One region of the Stenotrophomonas sp. PS02300 genome, then DNA from elsewhere that is predicted to be linked to it. Evidence: predicted binding sites of a transcription regulator. Region 1 holds the regulator's gene; the other holds the start of a gene.

Evidence for each region. Region 1 encodes FliA, which starts transcription of late flagellar genes. Its sites were predicted from a motif close to TAAAGTTTNNCNNNCNNNGGCCGATAA; they were not measured.
Region 2: QMX79_RS05640 (flagellin) is a predicted target of FliA. The motif match lies at 1,179-1,205, and genes of this name have one in related genera.

Annotation. Positions count from the first base shown of each region.
Region 1 is NZ_JASCOP010000075.1:1,045-6,737, reverse strand. Features, by position in the region: gene QMX79_RS13665 (AAA family ATPase) at 1-510, shown strand, start outside; gene QMX79_RS13660 (MinD/ParA family protein) at 497-1,384, shown strand; gene QMX79_RS13655 (RNA polymerase sigma factor FliA) at 1,381-2,127, shown strand; gene cheY (chemotaxis response regulator CheY) at 2,144-2,536, shown strand; gene QMX79_RS13645 (protein phosphatase CheZ) at 2,536-3,150, shown strand; gene QMX79_RS13640 (chemotaxis protein CheA) at 3,155-4,987, shown strand; gene QMX79_RS13635 (flagellar motor protein) at 5,055-5,693, shown strand, end outside.
Region 2 is NZ_JASCOP010000017.1:33,268-38,960, reverse strand. Features, by position in the region: gene QMX79_RS05640 (flagellin) at 1-1,103, opposite strand, end outside; gene QMX79_RS05635 (flagellin) at 1,300-2,529, opposite strand; gene QMX79_RS05630 (flagellin) at 2,723-3,901, opposite strand; gene flgL (flagellar hook-associated protein FlgL) at 4,149-5,354, opposite strand; gene flgK (flagellar hook-associated protein FlgK) at 5,351-5,693, opposite strand, start outside.

The sequences.
Region 1 (5,693 bases):
GCCCGCATCGGCGCCCGCGAGCAGCTGTACGGCTTCGGCCGCCAGCTTGGCATCGCCGTGCATGAAGCCAACAGCGGCAGCGACCTGGCCCAGCTGCTGGAGCGCCTGAAGGACTACAAGCTGGTGCTGATCGACACCGCCGGCCTGGGCCCGCGTGACCGCGCCCTGGCCGCCCAGCTGCAGTGGCTGCGTGCCGCTCCACAGATCCGCACCCTGCTGGTGCTGCCGGCCAACACCAGCTTCGGCGACATGGACGAGGTGGTCCGCCGCTTCAGCGGCGCCAACCCGCAGGGCGTGGTGCTGAGCAAGCTGGACGAGACCGGCCGCTTCGGTACCGCCCTGTCGGTGGCCGTCGACCACCGCCTGCCGATCACCTGGGTCACCGATGGCCAGGACGTTCCCGAAGACCTGCACCGGGCCAGTGCAGCCAATCTTGTACTTCGCCTTGAAGATTTGCGCCGCGCGGCCGATATGCCCTGCAACCCGGAGTTGAACCATGCCGTCGCGTGAGTATGAAAACCTGACCAGGACCTTCCCGTTGTCGGCCACCCGCAGCCAGCCGCTGGGCCCGGTCCGCACCATCGCCGTCACCGGCGGCAAGGGCGGCGTGGGCAAGACCAACGTGTCGGCCAACCTGGCCGTGGCGCTGGCCGACATGGGCAAGCGCACGCTGCTGCTGGATGCCGACCTGGGCCTGGCCAACATCGATGTGATCCTGGGCCTGCAGCCCAAGCTGACCCTGGCCGACCTGGTCGCCGGGCGCTGCACGCTGGATGAAGTGATCCTGGAAGGCCCCGGCGGCGTGCTGGTGGTGCCGGCCGCGTCCGGCCGCCGCCACATGGCCGAACTGCAGCCGGCCGAACACGTGGGCCTGGTCAACGTGTTCTCCGAACTGGAACGCGACCTCGACTTCATGGTGGTCGACACCGCTGCCGGCATCACCGACGGCGTGCTCACCTTCTGCCAGGCCGCCCAGGACACCGTGGTGGTGGTCTGCGACGAGCCGGCCTCGATCACCGACGCCTATGCCCTGATCAAGGTGCTCTCGCGCGAACGTGGCGTGGACCGCATCCAGGTGGTGGCCAACATGGTGCGCGACCCCAACGAAGGCCGCGTGCTGTATGAAAAGCTCAGCCGGGTCTGCGACAAGTTCCTGGCCGATGTCTCGCTGAACTACCTGGGCTGCGTGCCGCAGGACGACTGGCTGCGCCTGTCGGTGCAGCGCCAGCAGCCGGTGGTGAAGGCCTACCCGTCCAGCCCGTCGGCGCAGGCGATCGCCGAGATCGCCCGCCGCACCGCGCGCTGGCAGGCCCCGACCGAGCCGCGCGGCGGCGTTGAATTCTTCCTGGAACGCATCCTCAAGCAACGCGGGGTGACCGCATGAAAGGCGCCGCACAATACAAAGAGGTGCAGCGCGCCGCAGCCAACGAGTGCATTGCCCAGCACTCGGACCTGGTCCGGCGCATCGCCCACCACCTGGCCGCACGCCTGCCGGCCAGCGTAGAAGTCGACGACCTGATCCAGGCCGGCATGATGGGCCTGATCGAGGCCTCGCGCAGCTACGACGCCGACCAGGGCGCCTCGTTCGAAACCTATGCCTCGATCCGCATCCGCGGCTCGATGATCGACGAGATCCGCCGGGGCGACTGGGTGCCGCGTTCGGTGCACCGCCGTGCCCGTGACGCCGCCTCTACCATCCGCCGCCTGGAGCAGAGCACCGGCCGCGCCGCCAGCGCCACCGAAGTGGCCGCCGCGATGGACATGCCGCTGCCCGATTACCTGCGCCTGATGGAAGACGCCGCGCGTGGCCAGGTGCTGAGCCTGGAATCGCGGATCGAAGACCAGGGCGAGCTGGATACCGTCGCCCAGGGCGGCCCGACCCCGCAGCAGGTGCTGGAGCGCGGCGAGTTCGGCCGCGAACTGGGCAACGCGATCGGCCTGCTGCCCGAACGCGAACAGCTGGTGCTGTCGCTGTACTACGAGCAGGAACTGAACCTGAAAGAGATCGGCGCGGTGCTCGGCGTCAGCGAGTCGCGCGTCTGCCAGATCCATGGCCAGGCAGTGCTGCGCCTGCGTGGCCGACTGAAGATCTTCGAGGCGGCCGACGCCGGCCTCGAGAACACTTGATACCGAGGAAAGTGCTTTGAACAAGAACATGCGTATCCTGATCGTCGACGACTTCTCGACCATGCGTCGTATCGTCAAGAACCTGCTGGGCGATCTGGGCTTCACCAATACGGCCGAAGCCGAGGACGGGCATGCCGCGCTGGCCCTGCTGCAGAGCCAGCCGTTCGATTTCGTGGTCACCGACTGGAACATGCCGGTCATGACCGGTATCGACCTGCTCAAGGCGATCCGCGCCGACGCCAAGCTCAAGACCCTGCCGGTCCTGATGGTCACCGCAGAAGCCAAGCGCGAGCAGATCATCGAAGCCGCCCAGTCCGGCGTGAACGGCTACATCATCAAGCCGTTCACGGCTGCGACCCTGGAAGAGAAGCTCGGCAAGATCTTCGAGCGCCTGGCGGCGAGTGCCTGATGGAAACCCTTCGCGACAAATCGGCGCTGGTGCAGCGCCTGCAGGATGCCCTGGCCGCGCTGGAAAGCGGTGACGAAGCCGGTTGGCGCCGGGAAATCGACGCCCTGGCCGCGCTGCGCACCCAGCCGATGATGGCCGGGCTGAACCGGCTCGCCCGCGAGCTGGGCCAGGCGCTGGGCGAACTGCCCACCGTGCCCAGCGAAGCCGGCGAGCTGGACGATGCCTGCGCGCGCCTGGACCACGTGGTGGCGATGACCGAACAGGCCACCCACCGCACCCTGGACCTGGCCGAGGAATGCCGCGCGCTCACCGAGCAGCTGCGCGCCAACGGGCTGAGCCCGGACCAGGACCAGCAGCTGGACCGCATCCGCCACAACCTCACCGAGATCGCGCTCACCCAGAGCTACCAGGATCTCACCGGGCAGATCATCCGCCGCGTGGTGGGCATCGTGCGCCGCGTGCACGAAGGCTTCGGCGCGCTCGGCCTGCCGCCGCCGGACGACAGCGCCCACAAGCGCGACAACGGCCTGGCCGGTCCCGCCGTGAGCGGCCTGGACCGCCATCAGGTGTCGCAGGTGGACGCCGACGACCTGCTTTCCGATTTGGGGCTTTGAAACCATGAGTGCTGTTCCGGACGACATTGCTGCAGACTTCATCCTCGAGGCCCAGGAGATCCTGGATCGCCTCGGCGAACAGCTGGTGTCGCTGGAGCAGTCGCCCCAGGACAGCGACCAGCTCAACGCGGTGTTCCGCGGGTTCCACACGCTCAAGGGCGGTGCCGGCTTCCTCGGCATCCAGGCCATGGTCGAGCTGTGCCACGCCGCCGAAGAAACCCTTGGCATGGCCCGTTCGGGCCAGGCCGTGCTGCAGGCCCACCACTTCGACGCCGGCCAGCAATCGCTGGATTACCTGCAGTCCATGCTGGATTCGGTGGCTGCCGGTACCGAGCCGGGCTATGCCCCGCCGGAGCTGATCGCGCAGTTCGACGTCAACGGACCGGCCACGCCGTCCCCGGTGGCGGCGGCAGCCGCCTCCAGCGGCGAGCTGATCACCGACGATGAGTTCGAGGCCCTGCTGGATTCCCTGCACGGCGGCGCGGCACCGACCGCCGTGACGAAAAAGAAAGACGACGGCCTGATCGGCGAAGACGAATTCGAAGCGCTGCTCGACCAGCTGCATGGCGGCGCCGCCCCCGGCGCGCAGGCAGTGGCTGCCCCCGCACCCGCTCCGGCGGCCGCACCGCGCCCGGTCGCCGCCCCGGCACCGGCCAAGCCGGCCGCCAACAAGCCGGTGGCCGAAGCCGAGCACACCGTGCGCGTGGATACCAAGCGCCTGGATGCGATCGTCAACCTGATCGGCGAACTGGTGCTGTCGCGCAACCGGCTCAAGACCCTGCGCGCGCGCCTGCACGACGAAGAACTGGACCGCGCCGTGTCCACCCTGGACATCGCCACCGCGCGCCTGCAGTCGGCGGTGATGCGCACCCGCATGCAGCCGGTCGGCAAGGTGTTCTCGCGCTTCCCCAAGGTCGCTCGCGACGTGGCCCGCAACCTGAAGAAGGAAGTGGAGCTGGAACTGATCGGCGCGGAAACCGAACTGGACCGCAACCTGGTCGAGGCCCTGGCCGACCCGCTGGTGCACCTGGTGCGCAACGCGATCGACCACGGCATTGAAATGCCCGAACTGCGCGAAGCCCAGGGCAAGAGCCGCAGCGGCAACGTGCGCCTATCCGCGCAGCAGGAAGGCGACTACGTCAGCATTGAAGTGCAGGATGACGGCGCCGGCATCGACCCCGAACGCCTGCGTGCAAAGGCCCGCGAAAAGGGCCTGATCGATCCCGAAGCCGCCGCCCGCCTGACCAGCGAGGAATGCCTGCACCTGGTGTTCCTGCCCGGTTTCTCGACCAAGCAGGAAGTCACGGATATCTCCGGCCGTGGCGTGGGCATGGACGTGGTGCAGTCGCGCATCCGCGAACTCAGCGGCCAGATCCAGATCCAGTCCGAACTGGGCCGCGGCAGCCGCTTCATGATCCGCGTGCCACTCACCCTGGCAATCCTGCCGACCCTGCTGGTGCAGGCCGGCGAGGATGTCTACGCGCTGCCGCTGGCGCGCGTGATGGAAGTGCTGCACGCACCCAACACCTCGCTGGGCTGGTTCGACGGCCGCGCCGTGCTCGACCGCAAGACCCACACCCTGCCGCTGGTGGACCTGCGCCACTGGCTGGACGTGGACCCGGCGCCCTCGCCGCTGCTCACCATCGTGGTACTGCAGGCCGGTGAAGCGCGCTTCGGGCTGGTGGTGGACCAGGTGCGTGGCCGCGAGGAAGTGGTGATCAAGCCGCTGCCCAAGGCCCTGCGCGGCCTGCGCGGCTACGCCGGCGCCACCCTGATCGGCGACGGCCGCATGTCCCTCATCCTCGACGTGGACGGCCTGCGCACCCCGCACGATTGAAATGCGTGGCTGAACCCCCGATAGCCCCGCGATTCAAGTCCCCCACCCGCAAGCCGATATCGGACAAATGGACAGACTCAGCCTCATTGGACTTTTCCTCGCCCTGGCCTCGCTGGTCGGCGGCAGCATCCTCAAGGGTGCCGGGCTGGCCTCGCTGTGGTCCCCTGCCGCCTTCGTGATCGTCATCGTCGGTACCCTGGCCGCCATCCTGCTGCACACTTCGCCGGCCGTGTTCAAGCACGCCTTCAAGATCGTGCGCTGGGTCGTGCGCCCGCCGGCCAGCGACCGCGCCGAGCTGATCCGCCAGATCGTGGAATGGAGCAACATCGCCCGCCGCCAGGGCCTGCTTGGCCTGGAAGCGCAGGTTGACGCCCAGGACGACCCGTTCCTGCGCAAGGGCCTGCAGCTGCTGGTGGACGGCGTGGAGCCGGAAACCATCCGGCACATGATGGAAATCGAACTGGGCAGCCAGGAAAGCCAGGACCTGGCCGCCTCCAAAGTATTCGAAGGCATGGGCATCTATGCGCCCACGCTGGGCATCATCGGCGCCGTGCTGGGCCTGATCGCGGTGATGAAGAACCTGGCCGACCCCAGCAAACTGGGCCACGGCATCGCCGCCGCGTTCACCGCCACCATCTACGGCATCGCCTCGGCCAACCTGCTGTTCCTGCCGGTGTCGGCCAAGCTCAAGAGCGTGATCCACCAC
Region 2 (5,693 bases), on a different contig from region 1:
CGCGAGGCCGACAGGTTTTCAGAGGTGGTGCCGAGGTTGGCGATGGTGGAGGTGAAGCGGTTCTGGATGGCACCCATGTCGGCACGCGAGGAGTTGACCGCCTTCAGGGCCTTGTCGACCACGTCGATGGCCTGCTGGGCGCCCACCACCTTGGAGATGTCCAGGCCGGCGGCGAAGCTCTTGGTGGTCGGCGCGGCGGGGGAGGTGGTGAAGGTCGGGGCGGTCTTGGTGGCCGGGGTGGCGGCGGTGTCGGTCCAGGTGCCTGCGGTGACCACGAAGGCCTTGAAGGCGCCGGTGGCGTCGGTGCTGTCCTTGATCGCGGTCAGGTTGACCTTGGTGGGGTCGGTCTTGTCGACTTCGGCGTAGACGCCGGACTGGTCCATCTTTTCATTCAGCGCGGCGGCCACGGCCTTGGCGGCGGCGCCCTGCATGTCGGCGGCGGTGGTGCCGGTGGCCTTGACATTGATGGTGTCCAGATCGATGGCCTTGCCGTCCGAACCGGTCACCTTCATGCCGGTGATGGTCAGGCCAAGGCCGGCGGTCACGCCTGCTGCGGCGACGGTGAGCGAGTTCTTGTCGAACTGCGAGCCGCCCAGCGAGGAGCTGCTGGCGTTGACGATGCTGTTGATGCCGATGGTCTGGCCCGAATCCGCGCCGACCTGGAACAGGGCGCCGGAGAACGAGCCGTCCAGCAGCTTGGTGCCGTTGAAGTTTGTCTGGCGCGAAACGCGGTCGATTTCCGAGACCAGCTGCTTGACTTCGGCGTTCAGCGCTTCACGGTCGCTGTCGGAGTTGGTGGCGTTGGCCGACTGCACCGACAGTTCACGGATACGCTGCAGGTTGTTGCCGATTTCGACCATCGCGCCTTCGGCGGTCTGGGCCAGCGAGATGCCGTCATTGGCATTGCGCACGGCAACGTCCAGGCCGCGGATCTGGGTGCTGAAGCGTTCGGAGATGGCCAAGCCGGCGGCATCGTCCTTGGCGCTGTTGATCCGCAGGCCCGAGGACAGGCGCTGGATGGTGGTGGCCAGGCTGGAACCGCTGGTCGACAGATTGCGCTGTGCGTTCAGCGACATCACATTGGTGTTGATGACTTGTGCCATTTCCGTGCTCCTGGGTGATGCGGGTTGGGTGGGCTGCCGTGAGGGGCAGCGGGCGATGTGCCCTGCTTGAGATCAATAACGACACGCCGGGGGGAACCTTTAGGGGTCCACGGCAGAAAATGTTCGGGTGTCAATGGCTGGAACGAAAAAACCCCGCCGGGGCGGGGTCTTTCGTAGAGCGAATGCCGTGCAGGGATCAGCCCTGCAGCAGGCTCATCACGCTCGAGGGCGACTGGTTGGCCTGGGCCAGCATCGCGGTACCGGCCTGCTGCAGGATCTGCGTGCGGGTCAGTTCGGCGGTTTCCTTGGCGTAGTCGGTGTCGCGGATACGGCTGCGCGAAGCGGACAGGTTTTCCGAGGTGGTGCCGAGGTTGGCGATGGTGGAGGTGAAGCGGTTCTGGATCGCACCCATGTCGGCACGCGAGGAGTTCACCGCGGTCAGCGCCTTGTCGACGATCGACAGGGCCTGCTGGGCGCCGGCGACCTTGGAGATGTCCAGGTCGGAGGCGTAGTTGGTCTTGAGCAGGGCCTGCGCGCCAGCGTTGGTCGGGGCGTAGGCGGCACCCGGCAGGGCAACACCGGTGGTGGTGCCGACGCTGCCGAAGGTCACGTCAATGGCATTGAACACGCCCTTGTCGTCCACGTTGTTCTGCACCGAGGTGAGCTTGACCGCACCGGAGGCGCCGGCTTCGGCATAGACGCCGGTCTGGTCCATCTTTTCATTGATGGCGGCGGCGACGGCAGCGGTGGCGGCCTTCTGGGTGGCAGCCAGGTCGACGCCGGCCTTCACTTCGATGTCCGACAGCTTGTAGGAGTTGCCGTCGGCGCCCTTGATTTCCATGCCGGTGATCTTGACGTCGCCATTGGCGGCGCCCTGGGCAAGGGTGAACGTGCCGGTATCGAACTTGGCGCCGCCCAGCGCGCTGGCGCTGGCGTTGACGATGCTGTTGATGCCGATGGTCTGGCCCGAATCGGCGCCGACCTGGAACAGGGCGCCGGAGAACGAGCCGTCCAGCAGCTTGGTGCCGTTGAAGTTGGTCTGGCGCGAAACGCGGTCGATTTCCGAGACCAGCTGCTTCACTTCGGCGTTCAGCGCTTCACGGTCGCTGTCGGAGTTGGTGGCGTTGGAGGACTGGACCGACAGTTCACGGATGCGCTGCAGGTTGTTGCCGATTTCGACCATCGCGCCTTCGGCGGTCTGGGCCAGCGAGATGCCGTCGTTGGCATTGCGCACGGCAACGTCCAGGCCACGGATCTGGGTGCTGAAGCGTTCGGAGATGGCCAGGCCGGCGGCATCGTCCTTGGCGCTGTTGATCCGCAGGCCCGAGGACAGGCGCTGGATGGTGGTAGCCAGGCTGGAACCGCTGGTCGACAGATTGCGCTGTGCGTTCAGCGACATCACATTGGTGTTGATGACTTGTGCCATTTCCGTGCTCCTGGATACGAAGGTATTGCGGTTTTTTGGGGTGCCCCGGGGGAGGCAGTGGGCGATGTGCCCTGGTTGAAATCATTAACGACACCCCGCCGGGAACCTTTAGGGTCGACAGGGGGATTTTTGCGCTTGTCAACAAAAAAACCCCGCCGGGGCGGGGTTTTCTGTGATGCATCTACTGCCGGGATCAGCCGTTCAGCAGGCTCATCACGCTGGAAGGCGACTGGTTGGCCTGGGCCAGCATCGCGGTGCCGGCCTGCTGCAGGATCTGCGTGCGGGTCAGTTCGGCGGTTTCCTTGGCGTAGTCGGTGTCGCGGATACGGCTGCGCGAGGCCGACAGGTTTTCGGAGGTGGTGTTCAGGTTGGCGATGGTGGAGGTGAAGCGGTTCTGGATCGCACCCATGTCGGCGCGCGAGGAGTTGACCGACTTCAGCGCATCATCGATGACCGACAGAGCGCGCTGGGCGCCAGCGACGCTGGAGATGTTCACGCCGCTCACGGTGTCGCTGACCGCGGCATCGACCTTGGTCGCCGAAATGCCGGCGAAGGCCGGGGCCAGGTCGGCGTCGGTGGTAGTACCGGCGGTGAACTCGAAGGCCTGGCCCGACTTCAGCGAGGTCAGCGTCATCACGCCAGCCTTGTCCAGCGAGGCGTAGACGCCGGTCTGGTCCATCTTGTCGTTCAGCGCGTTGACCGTCTTCTTGGCAACGTCGATGGCCGATTCGCCCGCCTTGAAGGACACGTCGCCGATATCCACGTTGTTCACCTTCAAGCCGGTGACCTTGCCGTCTGCCGCTGCGGCATCGCCGTAGATGGCGCCCGTGCTCTTCTGCTCCGCGGCGTACTTGCCGCTGCCCAGCGTATCGGTGCTCGCGTCAACGATGCTGTTGATGCCAATGGTCTGGCCCGAATCGGCGCCGATCTGGAACAGCGCGCCCGAGAACGAGCCGTCCAGCAGCTTGGTGCCGTTGAAGTTGGTCTGGCGGGAAACGCGGTCGATTTCCGAGGTCAGCTGCTTCACTTCGGCGTTCAGCGCTTCGCGGTCGCTGTCGGAGTTGGTGGCGTTGGCCGACTGCACCGACAGTTCACGGATGCGCTGCAGGTTGTTGCCGATTTCGACCATCGCGCCTTCGGCGGTCTGGGCCAGCGAAATGCCGTCGTTGGCATTGCGCACGGCCACGTCCAGGCCGCGGATCTGGGTGCTGAATCGCTCGGAGATGGCGAGGCCGGCCGCGTCGTCCTTGGCGCTGTTGATGCGCAGGCCCGAGGACAGGCGCTGGATCGTGGTGGCCAGGCTGGAACCGCTGGTCGACAGATTGCGCTGTGCGTTCAGCGACATCACGTTGGTATTGATTACTTGTGCCATTTATCTCTTTCCTGTGGGCAAGTTCCGGCCGCGGCGTGCACCCGGAGTTGACGCAGAGTCCGCACCCGTGGCGGATGCAGCTGTTGCAGGAGAGATAACGGCGGTTGGCGCGAAGCCTTGAGAAAAAATACGCGGAAAACATCACCCGGGAGGGGTGATGGTCGGTGGTCGCGCGCGTCCGGCAGGGGCCGGAACACGCGCGAAAGCCTGCAGCGCGGGGCGTCTGGCGCCCGGCGTGCGCGCTATGTCAGCGGATCGCGTTGAACAGCGACATCTGCTGCATCTGGGTGAAAATCGTCTGCGCGGCCTGCAGGGAAATCTGTTCCAGCTGGTACTGGCCGATGGCTTCGGCGTAATCCAGGTCGCGCATGGCCGACAGGGTGGTCTTCAGGGTCACGCCGTTGGCCTCGCGCAGAGCGCCGGCATCGTCGATGGCCTTGAGCTGGGCACCGCCGGCGGCGCGGGCGTCGATGAACTTCTCCGAGGCACGGGCCACGTCACGGATGCCGGCCTGCAGGATGTTCTGCTGGCGGGCCACGGCGGTCGGGTCGTCGGCGGCGTTGTCCAGGGCGTTGATCATGCCGTCCAGGGTGGAGAAGATGTCGCGGGCATCGGCAGCGCCGATCCCGAAGCTGTCGCCCGCCTTGGGTTCACCTTCGATCCGCATGGAAACGCCTTCGAACGTGATGTCTTCGCCGGCCTTGAAAGCGCCGGTCTTGACCACGGTGTTGGTCGCATCGACCACTTCATAGGCGTCCGGCCCGGTGAAGCGCAGGGTGTAGCTGGCGCCATCCCAGCTGCCCGAGGCCGGGTCGCGGCCGAAGGTGGTGAGCACGCCGGTGCCGGTGTTGGTGCCGGCGGCGCTGCCGTCCAGGGTGCCATCACCGGTGCGGATGCGCAGGAAGATCTCGCTGCCGGGCAGGGCATCCTTGACGAAGGTGTCCGGCGCCACTTCCACCTGGCGCTGGGTCTGGTCGCCGTTGTAGGTGACCACGCCGTTGCTGAGCTTGAACGGCGCATCGGCGTCGTCGGTGCCGCCGAACAGGTAGCGGCCGGTGCCGTCGGTGGAATTGGCCAGCGACAGCAGGCCGTCGCGCACGCTCTTCAGTTCCGAGGCGATCGACTTCAGGTCGGCCGCCGACAGCGCCGGGTTGTTGGCCTGGATGGTCAGTTCGGTGATGTGGGCCATCATCTCGCCGGCCTGGGCCAGCGCGTTTTCCTGCAGGCCCAGGCGGTTTTCCACCACGTCGCCATTGCGGGCGAAGCGGTCCAGTTCGGCCACGGCGCGGTCCAGGCCGACCGCGGTGCCGGCGGCGACCGGGTCGTCCTTGGCGCTGACCAGTTTCTTGCCAGTAGCCAGCTGCTGCTCCAGGTGGTTCATCTTGCTCTGCTTGGCCATCATCATCGAGATGGACTGGTTGAACATCATCCCGGTGGAGATTCGGTTGTTCATCGCGAAACGGCTCCCAGGATGGTCTGGAACATGGTGTCGGCAGTGGAAATCAGCTGCGAGGCGGCCTGGTAGGCCTGCTGCAGCCGGAGCATGTCGGCGGCTTCTTCGTCCAGGTTGACCCCGGACACCGAGTCGCGCGAGGCCTGTGCCTGGTCGGTGATGACCTGCTGGGCCTGCAGCGAGTAGTCGGCTGCGCGCGCGGCCGAACCGACCAGGGTGGTCAGGCCGCCGAGCGCGCCGTTCAGGGTGACCGTGCCGGCATTGAAGCTCTTGGCGTCTTCCACCTTGGCCAGCAGCAGGGCGTTGGTGTTGTCGCTGGACCCGGCCGGGGTGGGGCTG